Linked DNA regions of Spiractinospora alimapuensis. The protein of the gene in region 1 interacts with the protein of each later gene in a pairwise test. Links are inferred from orthologs where the notes say so. Each region holds a gene or a part of one and is shown on either strand. Other genes may lie near its edges.

Region 1 (7,751 bases):
GTTCCGGACGGACGTCCTCCACCACGCCGAGGAACCGTCCGTGCTCGGCCCACTCGAAGACCGCGGCCCCACCGGGAACGGCGTCGAGCTCGGCGCCGTCGAACGCGAACCACCGCCGGATGCCCGCACCGTCCGCGATCAGGGGCCACACTCGTTCCACCGGAGCGCCCACACGCGCGACGCACTCGATCCGATCACTGTTCACGCCGCCTCCTCGCCTCGCCCACGTCCACCCTAGTGCGGCGGCCCGCTCCGCCTCGGCCACACGCGCCGAGGCGGGGTCACCGATGACCCGCGGGTTCGGCCTCGCCGGTGAGGTGGCCGTCGCGCATGTGTGCCACCGTGTCGGCGGCGTCCAGGTACTCGGTGTCGTGGGTGACCAGCACGGTGGCGATCGCGAACCGTCGGGTGACCGTCGCGACCAGGTCCGTGATCCCACGGCCCCTAGCATGGTCCAGGGCCGCGGTGGGTTCGTCCACCAACAGCACACTCGGTTGTCCCATGGGGGCGCGGGCGATGTTCACGCGCTGACGTTCACCTCCCGAGAGCTGGTGCGGGCGGCGATGGCGTTTGTTCTCCAGACCCACCGTGCGCAGGAGCTCCTCGGCCGCGGATCGGGCCGCCGCCACGGAACCGCCCCGAAGGTGCTCGGTGACCAGAAGGTTCTCCTCGGCGGTGAGCGAACCGACCAGGTTGGGTTGTTGGAACACGATCCCGATCCTGGACGCGCGTAGATGCGTGCGCCGCGCCGGCGACAGGTGGGTCACGTCGACGTCGTCGATTCGGACGGTTCCGGACGCGGGGCGCATCAGCGTCGCGGCCACCGCGAGCAGGCTCGACTTGCCGGAGCCGGAGGGGCCGACCACGGCCGCCACCTCACCTGGCGCGACGTGCAGCGACACGCCGGCGAGAGCGGTGACCTGGTCCTCCCCGTCGGGGTAGGTGAGGGACACGTCGTGCAGCGTGAGACTCATCGGACACCTCCCAGTGCCGTCAGGGGATCAACCGAGGTCACGCGCCGGACCGCGAGCGCCGCGCCCGCCATACCGAGCGCGACCATGCCGGCGACCGGGAACAGCGTGGTCGCCAGCGTGGACTCGAACGGCACCATCGTCGCGGCGGCGGCTCCGACCGCGACTCCCAACGCGCCGCCGAGTACGGCGCCTCCGGTCAGAACGAGGAACGCCTGGGTGAGCGCGTCGCGCAGCAGGTAGCGGGTCGACGCCCCGAGCGCCTTCAGGATGGCGATGTCCCCGGAGCGCTGAATCGTCCAGACCGTGAGGAACGCCCCGGTGACCAGGGCCGAGATCGCGTAGAGGAAACCCAGCATCATCCGCAGTGAGCCGTTCTCCGACGAGAAGGCGCCGATGGCGCTCAGGCTGTCGGCGACGTCGACCGAGAGGGTGTCTGCGGCCAGGTCGGCCGCTGCGACGTCCAGGTCCCCGTCGACCTCCACCGCCAGAACCGTCGCCTCGTCCCCGGGCTCCGCGTCCGGTGTGTGGCCGGGGTCGAGGCCGCGCCAGGTGTCCAGGGTGGTCCACAGGGCCGGCATGTGGCTGTAGTAGGCGTCTCCGGCCACCGCCGACACGGTCAGCTCCCGCCCGGACACCGTCATCGTGTCGCCCGGGACGATCCCCTCCTCCTCGGCGAACCCTTCGGGGACCACGACCTCTCCGTCCGCCACGCGTTCCGGGGCGAGGCCGCTGTCCGGTGGGGCCCCGAACACGGTGACGCCCGTGGTGCCCACGGCGATGTCCGCCCTGGCCTGGGTGACACCCACCAGATGCGCGGCGGCCACGCCCGGGGCCGCGGCCCATTCGTCCCGCTGCGGGGCGTCAACCACGCTGTCCTCGAACGACTCCTCCGGATCGGCCTCACCGGAGGACCCGAACACGATCCGGTCCGTGGGCAGATCACGCACCGCGGAGGTGGACTGGCTGGCGAGCCCCGCTGTCAGTCCCGACAGCAGCACGATCAGCATGGTGATGAGTGCGACCACCGAACCCATGAGCGCGAAACGCCCCCACGCGAACCGTATGTCGCGAACGGCGATGAACACGGTTTTCCTCTCTCGACGTCGACATCACCATCCAGGGTGGGACGCGCCGGCGTTCGTGCCATCGCGGAGAAGGTGGATCTCTGGTGTCCGAATGCCCGACCAGGGGATCAATCGAATGATTGATGCGTGCGGACACCAGAGGTGCCTAGGGTGTGGACCGGGTCGGGGGTGAGTCGGGGAATGGCAGTTGGGGCGCGGTCCACGGCATCGTGGCTACCGCCGGGCATCACCGTGTTGCGCGGGCTCCGGTGGGTGCTTCACGCCAGCTTCCTGCTCCTGCTCACGATCGCCGCGGTGCAGGGAGTCGCGGACGACGCGCCGTACCGCTGGGTCGCGGCCGGGGGAGCCGCGCTGCTGGCCGTGGTGTACGCGACCGGTGGGCGCGCGGCACGGCGTGACGCGCGCCGGTGGACTCAACTCCTGTGGCTCGCCGTGGTCACGGCACTATGGGGCGGACTCCTCGTTGCCAGCCCGCACTTTTCCTGGGTCGCGTTCCCGCTGTTCTTCTGGCACCTCCACCTCTTGGGGGGACGTCACGCCGTGGGGGCGATCGCCGTCATCACCGCCGCGGTGGTGGCCACGCAGGGGCTGCACTCGGGCGGACTGGACGCCGCTATGGTGCTCGGGCCGGCGCTGGGCGCGGTGTCGGCCGTGGTGATCTCGGTTGGCTACAGCACGCTGTATCGGGAGAGTCAGCAGCGCCTGCGGCTCATCGAGGAGCTCACCCGTGCCCGGGACGAGCTGTCGTCCAGCCAGCACCGGGCGGGAGTCCTCGCCGAACGGGAGCGGCTGGCACGGGAGATCCACGACACGCTCGCCCAGGGGCTGTCCAGCATCGTTCTCCTCCTCCGGGCGGCGGAGAACGAGCTTCCGGCGGGACGCGGACGCGACCACGTCCGTGACGCACGTGCGAGCGCGGTCACCAACCTCGAGGAAGCGCGCCGGTTCGTCCGCGACCTCACTCCTCCCTCCCTCGCGACGCAGAGCCTGGCCGAGGCCCTTCGCCGTCTGTGCCAGCGGGTGGGGCGGGAGAGTGGGATCGACTGCCAGTCCCGGATCGACGGGCCGCCCACGCCTCTCCCCGCTGCCGTGGAGGTCGCGCTGCTGCGGTCCGCCCAGGCGAGTCTCGCCAACGTGGTGGCGCACGCGCGGGCCACCACAACGGTCGTCACCCTGGGGTTTCTCGGCAACGAGGTCACGCTGGACATCTTCGACGACGGCGTCGGTTTCGACCCCGCCGCCCTCGACACCTACGAGGGTGGGACAGGTTTCGGACTGATCGCGCTGCGCGACCGGATCACCGCGTTCGGCGGCACGGTCGACGTCGAGACCTCGCCGGGCCTCGGCACCGCCATCGCGGTACGGCTGCCACTGTCCGACGAAGGCGAGGCGACGTGACGGACGATCCCCTGCGGCTGCTGCTCGTGGACGACCACCCGGTCGTCCGGCGCGGCCTGCGCGCCATGTTCGACGACCGCTCGGACATGACGGTCGTCGCCGAGGTGTCCGGAGGTGAGGAGGCACTGGCGGCGGTACGTCGCGGTGGGATCGACGTGGTGCTCATGGACCTGCGACTCGGCGCGGCGATGGACGGTGTGACCGCCACCCGCCGGATCACCGAACGCCCCGAGGCGCCCCCGGTGTTGGTGCTCACGACATACGACACCGACGCCGACATCCTCTCCGCCGTCGAGGCCGGCGCGACCGGCTACATCCTGAAGGACGCTCCCCCCGAGGAGCTGTGCCAGGCGGTACGCACCGCCGCGCAGGGACAGACGGCGCTCGCCCCGTCCGTGGCACGGCGGCTCATGCACCGTCTACGCGACACGCGACCCGCGCTCAGCGCCCGCGAGGTGGAGATCCTCGGCCTGCTGTCCCGCGGCATGTCCAACCGGGCGATCTCCCGTGAACTGTTCATCAGCGAATCCACGGTCAAGACCCACCTGGTGCACATCTTCGACAAGCTGGATGTCGACAGCCGCACCGCCGCGGTCCACGCCGCCGTGGACCGCGGCGTCATTCGGATGGAGTGACACCGTGTGTACACGGCGCTGTGAGGCCGTGTAGGAGTGGCATGGGACCTGGTGACGCACCCGCGCCTCACACACGTCGTGCGACCGTGATGATCTCCGGGCTCGTCGCCGTCAACGGGTCGCGGTTCCAGCTTCCGTAGCGCTCCACCACGGCGAGTCCGCTGTCGGCGAGGAACCCGTCGAGGCTGTCGACGTCGAGGAAACGGAGTGTGCTCTCTCCACTGATGGGCTCCTTCAGTCCGTTCGCGGCGTAGGTGCCGGTGAACGTCACCGTGTCACCGTCGACTTTGCGGAGCTCGGGGGTGTAGCGCACCCGGCCGATCATGGGGTGGGAGTTGGTCACGGGGTGGTCCGGTGTCCACCGCTCCCATGCGCGCACGGCCGGGTTCCGTGTCTCGAACACCAGCCGACCCTCGCGCCTCAGTGCTCCGCGCATCGCGGACAGGGAGTGCCGTACCTCTTGGTCGCTGACCAGTTCCTGGAACGCGTGCCCCGTCATGATGACCAGGTCGAACTCCGCCGCCCAGGAAACGGAGGCCGCGTCGCCCACGACCCACTCGATCCCGCTTCCTCCCGCGGTCGTCTCCCGGGCGCGGGCGACCTCCAACATCGCCTCCGCGGGGTCGAGCCCGACCAGACGGCCCGTGTGGCCCTGGTCCCTCGCGTGCCGGAGCAGGGTGCCCGTGCCGCAGCCCACGTCAAGCACCGAGCCCGTCGCCATGATGATCTCGAGGTAGAACTCGTCCCCGGACCGGCCACCCCAGGGGTAGAGCCTGTCGTAGAGTATCGCCGCCATGGGATCGCCAAAGAGAGATTCGCCCATGTCCCGAGCGTCGCATCGTCCCCTTCCCACGAGCGACCGGTTTTTGGGGCTTCACGCCGTGGCGTCCCGTTCCGCCAGGAGCCGCCGCAGCGGGGGAATCTCCTCGATCTTCTCCAACGTGAGGTGGTTGCGGAGGATCCCCGCGGGCCGCTTGGGCGCGGGCGTACGAATCACCTCCTCGGGCGTGACGATCAGGTCGACCCGGAAATCGTGCTCGGTCTCGGGCAGCGGTCCCTCCAGCACCTGCGTCGGGTGCACCGTGGTGGCGATGACGGTGTGCTCGTCGACCAACCCCACCTCGGTGAGCAGGCCGAACTCCAGGTCGGAGAACCCGCCGCCCTTACCGACGCGTCGACCGTCGGGGTCGACCGCGACGGTGCCGCAGACGATGAGGTCGATCCGGTCCACCGTGTCCAGGGGCGTCGGGGTGGCGTGCACGGCGGAGCCCTTGATCGACGTGGCCGTGCGGGGTGCGACGTGTAGCCGATCCTCCTCCAACAGCAGGAACGGCGCGTCGCCGGCGAGACGGGGGACCGCCATGAACAGACGCTTTCCCTCGGCGACGCCCCGTGTACGCACCGGCCACTGTGGGGAGTCGGGATTGGCTTTCACGACCCGCGCGGCCGCCCACTCCGGTAACGTGGCGAGCCGTTCGGCGGCTCGCTCGGCGCCCACGAAGTTCGGGATACGCCCCTTCACCCCAGGAAAGCGCGCGGCGCCCGCGTCGCGCAGCGCGTCCCAGGTCTCGAGCCGCACCGCTGTCTTGGCCTCCGTCCGCAATTCCTCCATACCGCAAGTATGGAGGGCGTGCCATGGGTGTTAGCTCAGAGGAGAACCAGGGACCGAAACCAGCGAGACGGGTAGCGCGCCGTTCCCCTCCCGGGTTGAATCGGGGTCATGACGAAGCTGCGGTTTGGAGTCAACTTCGGAGGAGTCGACGTTGAGGACTGGCGGACTTTCTGCCGGGACAGTGAGCGTCTGGGATTCGACGTCGTGCACACCGCGGACCACCTTGGCGTCGGGTCACCGTTCGCCATGCTGGCCACAGCCGCGGAGGTCACGAACACGGTGCGGCTGGGAACGCTCGTGGTGAACACGGCGTTCTGGAACCCGGCGATGCTCGCCCGCGAGGCGGCGACCGTGGACCGGTTGTCGGGGGGACGACTCGAACTGGGGTTGGGCGCGGGGCACATGAAGTCGGAGTTCGACGCCGCGGGGATTCCGTGGCCGTCGCACGCCGAGCGCATGGACCACCTCGAGCACACGATCGCGGAGCTGGATCGGCTCTTCGCGCAGGACGGACAGTCACCGCTGCCACGCCAGGTACCCCACCCACCGTTGCTGATCGGCGGTCACGGCAACCGGGCGCTGGACGTGGCGGCGCGGCACGCCAACATCATCGGCTTCAGCGGAGCGATCCACGCCCCGGGCAAGCCGCCGGGCACGTTCCTGCTCGCCTCCTACGAGCAGACGCGGCAACGAGTGGAGTACGTCCGGCAGCGGTCCGGCACGCGGGCGGAGTCGCTGGAGTACAACGTGCTGCTGCAGGCAGTGTTCACCACGGACGACGCCGAGGCCTCAGCCGCGGACCTGGCGGATCGCTTCGGTGCGACCGGGCTGGACACCGCGGAGAAAGTGTTGGAGAACCCCTACGTTCTGGTCGGCTCCCCCGAGGAGAACGCCCGGAAGCTGCTGGATCTGCGGGACACGTTCGGGTTCGGTTACTTCAGTACCCACGGGCCGTTCCGGGACGCGCTGGCGGAGGTGATTCCGCACGTCCGTCGGCTGGAGGCGGAGGCCGCGGTACCGACCACCTAGGTCGTGTGGGTGGTGGCCGACACCGCTTCGGCCACCACCCAGGGTCGTGCGATGCTGATGTCATGGCCGCCGAGCACCCGTCCGTCCACGAGTTCGAGTCGCACCGTGCCCGACTCCTCTCCCTCGCCTACCGAATGCTCGGCTCGGCGGTGGAGGCCGAGGACGTGGTGCAGGACACCTACCTTCGCTGGCACGCGGCTGAGAAGGAGGCCGTCGACAATCCGGCGGCGTGGTTGACGACGGTGCTGATGAACGCGTGTCGTACCCGACTGACCTCGGCCCGTGCCCGCCGCGAGGTCTACGTGGGGCCCTGGCTGCCCGAGCCCGTGCTCACCGGGCCCGTCGTGTCGGGCGTGCTGGATCCGCAGGAGACCGCGGAGCGACGAGAATCGGTCTCACTGGGCTTTCTCGCCCTCCTGGAACGGCTCACCCCGAGCGAACGCGCCGTGTTCGTGCTCCGGGAGGCCTTCGGACACACGCACCAGGAGATCGCGTCGATCCTGGGCGGTACGGAGGCGAGTTCCCGGCAGCTCCTGCGTCGGGCCAGGGAGCGACTGGCGGGGGACCGGCGCCGGTTCGCCCCCTCGGACCAGGACTCCCGGGACATCGTGGCGCTCTTCCTGGACGCGGCCAACGGCGGAAGCCTGTCGGCGTTCGAGAAGCGGCTCGCCGACGACGTGGTCGCCACCTCCGACGGCGGTGGGCAGGTCACGGCCGGACGGCGCCCGGTGGTCGGCGCGGATCGTGTCACCCGGTTCCTCGCCGGCTTCATCCGTCTCGCCGAGACCCGCGGCTACGCGGTCACGACGGCTCCCTTCGCGGACGCTCTGGCTCTGACCTTCTCGCCCGAGGGACGGTCCGTCGCCGTGGCCACCGCCGCCGAGATCAACGGAGCCCACGGACTCCTCACCCTCGCCGACGGCGCCGCCCTGTTGGTGCAGCAGTTCACGTTCCTCGACGGCGAGGTGACCCACGTCCTCAACGTGGCCAACCCCGAGAAACTCGCCTACGTCTCGCG
Region 2 (7,735 bases), 4.9 Mb from region 1 along the record:
CTGCACGGGCTTGCGCACGCTGGGAAGCAGGTCCTCCAGTTGAGGGAAGACGGACTCAACGGGCATGCGGACTCCCCCAGGGATCGGTGGTAGGAGTCTCCCAGGCTACCCGCCTGCGCGCTCCGACACTGCGGAGCCCACACACCGCCCGCCACCGGCCGAATACTGGCCCCGCGCCGCCGTTCTGGCGGGGGTCACCGCCAGGTGTCAGTCGTATCCGGGATCGCGGGCGTTGACCGCGAGGACCAGACCCACCGCGGCGAACTGGGCGACGGCCGCCGTCCCGCCGTAGGAGAGGAACAGCAGCGGGATCCCGGTGACCGGCATGATGCCCAGGCACATACCGATGTTCACGGTGCTCTGGAAGGCGAACCACGCGGCGACGCCGACACACAGCAGGCGGCCGTAGGGCACCTCGCACTTGCGGGCGATGCGCAGGATGCGCAGCAGCACGATCATGATGAGACCGATGACGGCAGCGGCACCGACGAACCCGAACTCCTCGCCCGCGACGGTGAAGACGAAGTCGGTGTGTTGTTCGGGGACGAAGTGACCGGCGGTCTGTTCTCCGTCGAAGAGCCCCTTACCGGTGACGCCCCCGGATCCCACGGCGATGAGGGCCTGGTTGGTGTTGTAGCCGGTGCCCTGGGGGTCGGCGGAGGGCTCCATGAGGGTGGCGAGCCGGTCCATCTGGTAGGGCTCGAGCAGGTCGAACCAGAACACCGATCCCGCGGCGAGGAACCCGGCGAGCAGCATCCCGCCGATCCACAGCAGGGGCGCGCCGGAGACCGCGAGCATGGTGAGGAAGATCGCGCCGAAGACGAGCGCGGTGCCGAGGTCGGGTTGGGTGACGACGAGGATGCCGGGGATGGCGAGCGCGCCGAGGCCCAGCAGGACGTCCCGCGCCGTGGGTGCCTTCTCGCCGTCGCGGGGCTCGCCGAACAGCATGGCGAGGACGAGGATGACTCCCACCTTGGCGAGCTCGCTCGGCTGCATCTGCAGCGGCCCCGCGACCAGCCAGCCACGCGAGCCGTTGATGGTCGCGCCGAGCGGTGTGAGCACGAGGACCAGCCCGACGCACACGACGAGGTAGATGATGGAGGCGTAGGCCTTGGGGACGCGGTAGTCGAGCGCGGCGACGACCACACACACGATCGCACCCACCGAGACGTGCGCGATGTGGCGGCGGAACATGTCGGTGACGCCGGGGTCCGCGGGGTCGGCGGTGGCCGACCAGACGAGCAGACTGCCCAGAACGGACAGGGCGACCACGCTCACGACCAGAACCCAGTCCACCCGCCTCGGAAGCCCGGTGCGGATCACCCGGGTCACGGAGCCGCGGCTGGGGGCGAGGCTCGGGAGCGCGCTCACGGCTCCACGTCCTCAGGAGGGACCACTTCGCCGTTGGGTTTCATCTCGGGCATCTCTGTCGGTGGTTCCCCGTCCGGCAGCGCGGCCTCATCAGCTCCACCGACGCCGTAGATGCCCTCGTAGACCTCGGCGGCCACCGGGGCCGCGTATGTACCGCCGGTGCCACCCTGGGACAGGACGACCACGACGGCCAGGCGGGGGTCGTCGGCCGGGGCGAAGGACGCGAAGAGCGCCGACTCCGTACGCCCGACGGAGGTGGAGGTGCCGGTCTTTCCGGCAACTGCGACCTCGTTCTGTGGGAAGTCGCCGAACGCCCCGCTCGCGGTGCCGGACCGGGTGACGTCCCCGAGGGCGTCACGGATGTAGCTCAGGGTCTCGTCGCTGGCGGGCACTTCGCCGGCGACCTCGGGTTCGATCGTCTCCACGTCACCGGTCGGAGAGATGAACCCCTTGCCGACACGTGGTTCGTACACGGTGCCCCCGTTCGCGATCGCGGAGTAGGCGACGGCGAGCTGCAGTGGTGAGACGAGAACGTCGCCCTGGCCGATCGCGAAGTTGGCGGCGTCGCCCGCGCGCCACGCGTAGCCGTCAAGGCAGTGTTCGCGGTCGGCCTGGCGCAGGTAGCCCGCGTTGTCCTGGCCGTCGTAGCCGCCTTCGGCATTCTCACAGGCCTGGTCCTTCGTCTGCTCCCAGTACTCCTGCTTCCACGCGCGGTCGGGGATACGTCCGGTGGGTTCGTCCGGCAGGTCGATCCCCGTCGGTGAACCGAAGCCGAATCCGCGCGCCATGGTCGGCTCCGCGTCGACGGGGTCGTCCACGGGGTCCGATCCCCCGTCCTGGAGCCACTGCTCGTGGCCGAACTTGTAGAAGATGGTGTTGCAGGAGACGACGAGCGCGCGGTGCAGGCTGATGGTGCCGTAGGAGCCGCTCTCGTAGTTCTTGAACGCGCGGTTGCCGACCTGGTAGGAGCTGGGGCAGGGGTAGCTTCCGTTCAGGTCGTAGCCGTTCTCGACGGCCGCGGACAACGTGGACGGCTTGAACGTGGAGCCCGGCGGGTACAGCCCCTGCACCGCGCGGGAGGTGAGCGGTTCGCCGGCGTCCTCGGAGAGGAGCCGGTCGTAGGTCTCCTGGTCGATTCCGCCGTCCCAGACGCTGGGGTCGTAGCTCGGTGAGCTCGCCATCGCCACCACGTCGCCGTTGGTGACGTCCATGACGACGACCGCTCCGGAGTCCGCCGGATAGCCCTGGCCGCGGGAGCGGTTGAGGCCGGCCTCGAGCGCGTCCTCGGCGATGCCCTGCACCTTGCTGTCGATGGTGGTGACGAGGGTTTGGCCCGACTCCGCCGCCGTCTCCTCCACGACCTCGGTGACGTTGCCGCCGGCGTCGACGGCGAGGCGCCGCAGGCCGGCGTTTCCACGGAGCTGTTCGTCGTAGCTGGCTTCCACGCCGTCGCGACCAACCAGGTCGACGCCGGTGAACTGTGTGCGTAGCTGTTCGCGTTGTTCGAGTTCGTCCTCGGTGACTGGTTGGAGGTAGCCCAGGACTTGGGCGGCCATCTCCCCGTGGGGGTAGTCCCGGCGCCAGAGCTGTTGGGCGCTGATCCCGGGGAACTCCTCCTGGCGTTCGAGGATGCGCAGCACCCGTTCGGGTTCGACACCCTCGGCGAGCGTGATGGGTTGGTAGGGGGATCCGGCCCAACATGGCCGGTCGACGTCGGGTCCGCACAGCCGGGTCCGGCGCTGGAGTTTCTCGACCTCGGTGTCGAGCACGTCGGCGAGATCGGTGAGGACGCCGACGCCGCCGTCGTCCTGTTCGGCGAGGGCGTGGAAGTCGGCGGAGACCACGAGGTTGGACTCGTTGCCGACGAGCCGGCGCCCCGCGGCGTCGATGATCTCGCCTCGCGCCGCGGGGACGATCAGGTCCTGGACGCGGTTCTCCGCGGCGAGCTCGTGGTAGTAGTCGCCCATGGGGACCTGGAGGAACCACAGGCGCCCGGTGAGGACGACGGCGAGGACGACGACGAGGGCCTGGGCGAGCAGGATCACCCAGGCGCCCGGGGTCTTCGGGGCGCTGGGGCGGGACGGGAGCGGACTCATCGTCGCCTTCCTGGGACCAGGCTGTCTCCGCCGAAGTAGGAGAACTCGTCCTCGGCCGAGCGGCGCATCACCCAGGTGACCGCGAAGAGGACGAACGGGCTGAGCAGCATCGTGGTCCCCAACGCGAACGGCAGTGTGCCGAGGACACTGGACACGGTGACCCGGGGGTCACCCAGGAGTACGCCGATCAGTGCGTCGCCCAGCACCACTCCGACGACCGCGGCCGCGGCGACTCCGAAGGGCAGTAGGGGTGAGCGTCGGGCCGCTGAGTGGGCGCGGCCGGCGAAGTAGCCCACCAGGCACAGCAGGATGGCGTAGCGGCCCAGTTCGTGGTCGGCCGGTGGGAGTAGGTCCAGGGCGAGGCCGGTGCTGAAGCCGGCGATCACGCCGGTGGTGGGTCCGACCGCGACCGCGGCGGCCACCAGGACCAGAAGCACCAGGTCGGGTGCGGTACCGCCGGGGAACGGAAGTCGGTTGATGAGGCCGGCCTGGATGACGACGGCCGCGACGAGCATGAGGGCGACGAGTGCGCTGCGGGTCACGGCTGTGCCTCCTCGTCGGAGTCCTTCTCGGCGTCGTCGGGCAGGAGGTCGTCGCCGGGGTCCCCGTCGGGGCCGGCGACGACGACTCCCACGACGTCGATCTGGCTGAGGTCGACGGCGGGGCGCACCTCCGCCGCCTGGGTCATCTCGCCCTCGTCCTCGGCGATGTTCTCGACGGTGCCGATGGGCACCCCGGGGACGAAGGGAGCGTTGTCGTGGGAGCCCAGGGTGACTACTCGGTCGCCGGGGTCCACGGTGGAGGTGGAGTCGAGGAGTTCCAGTCGCAGCAGACTGTCGCCCGAGAGTGATCGGGCCTGCCCGCGCACGACGCCGGCCTCGGAGGAGTCCTCCATACGGGATCCGACCGCGGAGGAGGCGTCGTTGAGCATGAGGACGGTGGCGCGTCGCGCGGTCGCGTTGGTGACCCGTCCCACGAGGCCGTCCGCGTGCACGACGGTCATGTCCTCCCCGACGCCGTCCTCGGTTCCGACGTCCAGGACGATCGACTCCGCGGAGCCCTGCGGGGAGATGCGGGTGACCGCGTGGGCGGGGACCACCTCGTAGCCGCCCAGGTCACTGAGGTGCAACAGGTCGGCGAGTTGGTCAGCGCGTTCCTCGTCGTACTCGGCCGAACGCACCCGTTGGCGCAGGTCCGCGTTCTCCTCCTCCAGTTCGCTGATGCGGTCGTTGGCGCCGGAGGCGTTGCGCAGCGCGTCGTAGGTGGAGTGCAGCGGCGTGGCGGCCGCCGAGACTCCCGCGGAGACGGGGGTGAACGCGAACGATCCCACTTCGCGCGCGGCGCCCGTGACGGGGTCGGCGACGCCCTGGTCGTCCAGGACCAGGACGGCGGCGCCGACGGCGAGTAGGCCGGCGAGCAGGAGACGTGGCTTGTCCGTGCGCACGTCGATCAGCCCCGCCGGTCCGGTACCAGGACCTGGCGCAGCCGCTCGAAGTCCTCGACGCAGGTTCCGGTGCCGATCGCGACGGAGTCCAGTGGGTTCTCCGCCACGTGGATCGGCATCCCGGTCTCGTGGCGGAGCCGGTCGTCCAGGCCGCGAAGCAGCGCGCCGCCACCGGTGACCGCCACGCCGCGGTCCATGATGTCGCCGGCGAGCTCCGGCGGGCACTTGTCCAAGGTGTTGCGCAGCGCGTCGATGATCGCCGTGACGGGTTCCTCGATCGCGCGCCGTAGTTCCGCGGCCGTCATCACCACGGTCTTGGGGAGACCGCTGATGAGGTCCCGCCCGCGTACCTCCGCCTTCGGCTCGTCACCGGTGGGGAACGCGGACCCGATCCCCATCTTGAGGCGCTCGGCCGTGCGCTCCCCCAGCATGAGGGAGTACTCCTTCTTGGCGAAGGTCTGGATCGCCTGGTCGAGCTCGTCGCCGCCCACCCGGATCGACTGCGCGGTGACGATCCCACCGAGCGAGATGATGGCGACCTCCGTGGTCCCGCCACCGATGTCGACCACCATGTTTCCGGTCGGCTCGTGTACCGGGAGCCCGGCACCGATAGCGGCGGCCATCGGCTCTTCCACGATGTAGACGCGGCGGGCCCCGGCCTGGTATCCGGCCTCCTTCACCGCGCGCTGTTCGACTCCGGTGATACCGCTGGGGACCGCGACGATGACGCGCGGTTTGGCGAAGTGGCGTCTGCGGTGGATCTTCTGGATGAAGTAGCGGAGCATCCGCTCGGTGACCTCGAAGTCGGCGATCACGCCGTCCTTCAGTGGGCGCACGGCGGTGATGTTGTCCGGGGTGCGCCCGATCATCTGCTTGGCCTCGATGCCAACGGCGACGATCTTCCCGGTCACCGTGTTGAGGGCGACGACAGAGGGCTCGTTCAGAACAACGCCCCGTCCTCGTACGTAGACGAGCGTGTTCGCGGTACCGAGATCCACTGCCATGTCGCGGCCGAGAAACGCGAGGTTGGTCGTCATTACCGCCCCAATTCGGCGCCAAGTGTCACTGTCCTGATCTTGCGGACAGCGCCGCCCGATCCGCCACGGATGCGGAACGAGCCACTTGTATCGTAACGCTCCGATCACAGAGTGTTACTCAAACACACCGTGCGGGGCGAGGATGGTCGAAATCGACCGGGAGCCCCGCTCCCCCAACACAAAAACGGCGCCCCACACCAGGGACGCCGCCACACCGACCCCGGACGACTAGTCCAGATTCGGGAAGAACAGCTTGATCTCCCGCTCGGCCGAGTAGGTGGAATCGGAGCCGTGCACGATGTTGGTCTGTACTTCCAGGGCGTAGTCGCCGCGGATGGTGCCGGGTCCGGCCTGGACCGGGTCGGTCGCTCCGGCGAGGGCGCGGAAGGCTTCGACGGCGCGCTCGCCTTCGGCGACCAGGGCCACGAGGGAGCCGGAGGTGATGAATTCGACGAGGGACGGGAAGAAGGGCCGCTGGGCGTGCTCTTCGTAGTGGGTTTTCGCGGTGTCTTCGTCGAGGGTGCGCATGTCCATGGCGACGATACGCAGCCCCTTACGTTCCACGCGGCTGATGACGTCACCGATGATGTTGCGGCGCACGCCGTCAGGCTTGATCAGGACTAGGGTGCGTTCCACGGACTTGGCCCTTTCTTCATCGTGGGAATCGGTGGAACTCTACCGCTCTTCGGGTGCTGCCTGGGCCTGTGGGGGCGAATTCGATCCGGGCGGTGCGTCGAATCGACTGCCGAGGATGAGGGCCACGGCCCACAGGATGCCGAAGATGATGCCGACGATCGCGAAGCCGCCCATGTCGGGGACGATCAGCCCGCTGCCGACGACCAGTGCCTGGAGCGCGGTGCCCAGGTGGCGTGCCCAGGTGAACCGTTGTAGGCCCGCGAGCACGAACGCCGCCACGGCCATGCCGCCCCAGACGCCGGAGGCGATCCCGGCCGAGATACCGGCGAGGTTGATGGCGACGGGGATGGCGAGGGCGATGACCATGCCTTGGAATCCCAGTACCACGGCGCACAGCATTCTCATCGCCTACTCCTCTCCTCCGAGCAGGTGTCGGGCGTCGCCCGCCGTCACCACGGATCCGGTGATCAGAACGCCGTGCCCGCTGAGCTGACCGGTGTCCTCGGCGATCGTGACCGCGAGGTCGATCGCGTCGTCCAGGCGCTCGGCGATGTGTACCCGGTCCTCGCCGAACACCTCCACCGCCAGCGCCGCCAGGCGCTCGGGGTCGAGACTGCGGGGTGAGTGGTTCCGGGTGACCACGATCTCGGTGAGCAGCGGCTCCAAAGGTTCCAGGATGCCCTCGACGTCCTTGTCGGCGAGGACCGCGACGAGGCCGACGAGGCGGTCGAAGCTGAATCCCTCCTCCACCGCTGCGGCGGTGGCCGCCATGCCGGCTGGGTTGTGTGCCGCGTCCACGAGGATGGTGGGGCTTCGACGAACGACCTCCAACCGGCCTGGCGACTGGGTACCGGAGAGTCCGTCACGCACCAGTTCCGGGTCGAGCCGCTCGTCCCCCTCGGCGGGTCCGGCGAAGGCTTCCACCGCGGCGATGGCGATGCTGGCGTTGCGTGCCTGGTACTCGCCGTGCAGTGGGAGCAGGATGTCGCCGTACTCGCCGCGCAGGCCGCGGACGGTCACCAGTTGGCCGCCGACGGCGACGTCACGGTGCAGCACACCGAACTCCAGGCCCTCGCGCGCCACGGTGGCGCCGACCTCCGCGGCGCGCTCCATCAGTACCTCGGCGACGGACACCCGCTGTTCGGCGAGGA

The links.
Region 2: the proteins of J4H86_RS02215 (region 1) and ndk interact in binary tests that used the Escherichia coli proteins (3 or more experiments, as listed by UniProt). The link is inferred for Spiractinospora alimapuensis from one-to-one orthologs.

What each region holds. Positions count from the first base shown.
Region 1 is NZ_CP072467.1:498,573-506,323, reverse strand. What follows is about bases 3,836-6,706. They hold J4H86_RS02215 (5-formyltetrahydrofolate cyclo-ligase), read right to left. Parts: upstream 5,705-6,706; coding sequence 4,967-5,704; downstream 3,836-4,966. Other genes in these bases: J4H86_RS02210 (TIGR03621 family F420-dependent LLM class oxidoreductase), read left to right, coding at 5,813-6,706; J4H86_RS02220 (class I SAM-dependent methyltransferase), read right to left, coding at 4,160-4,915; J4H86_RS02225 (response regulator), read left to right, coding at 3,836-4,092. Also shown: J4H86_RS02240 (ABC transporter ATP-binding protein), read right to left, coding at 282-974; J4H86_RS02235 (FtsX-like permease family protein), read right to left, coding at 971-2,059; J4H86_RS02230 (sensor histidine kinase), read left to right, coding at 2,240-3,457; more of J4H86_RS02225, read left to right, coding at 3,454-3,835; more of J4H86_RS02210, read left to right, coding at 6,707-6,733; RNA polymerase sigma factor SigJ, read left to right, coding at 6,796-7,751. UniProt on the Escherichia coli protein: Involved in the removal of 5-formyltetrahydrofolate.
Region 2 is NZ_CP072467.1:5,356,086-5,363,820, reverse strand. What follows is about bases 4,881-7,735. They hold ndk (nucleoside-diphosphate kinase), read right to left. Parts: upstream 6,585-7,735; coding sequence 6,177-6,584; downstream 4,881-6,176. Other genes in these bases: J4H86_RS24910 (bifunctional folylpolyglutamate synthase/dihydrofolate synthase), read right to left, coding at 6,993-7,735; J4H86_RS24915 (DUF4233 domain-containing protein), read right to left, coding at 6,624-6,989; J4H86_RS24925 (rod shape-determining protein), read right to left, coding at 4,917-5,948; mreC (rod shape-determining protein MreC), read right to left, coding at 4,881-4,911. In the rest of the region: J4H86_RS24950 (TIGR03960 family B12-binding radical SAM protein), read right to left, coding at 1-66; rod shape-determining protein RodA, read right to left, coding at 208-1,371; mrdA (penicillin-binding protein 2), read right to left, coding at 1,368-3,467; rod shape-determining protein MreD, read right to left, coding at 3,464-4,009; more of mreC, read right to left, coding at 4,006-4,880. UniProt on the Escherichia coli protein: Major role in the synthesis of nucleoside triphosphates other than ATP. The ATP gamma phosphate is transferred to the NDP beta phosphate via a ping-pong mechanism, using a phosphorylated active-site intermediate.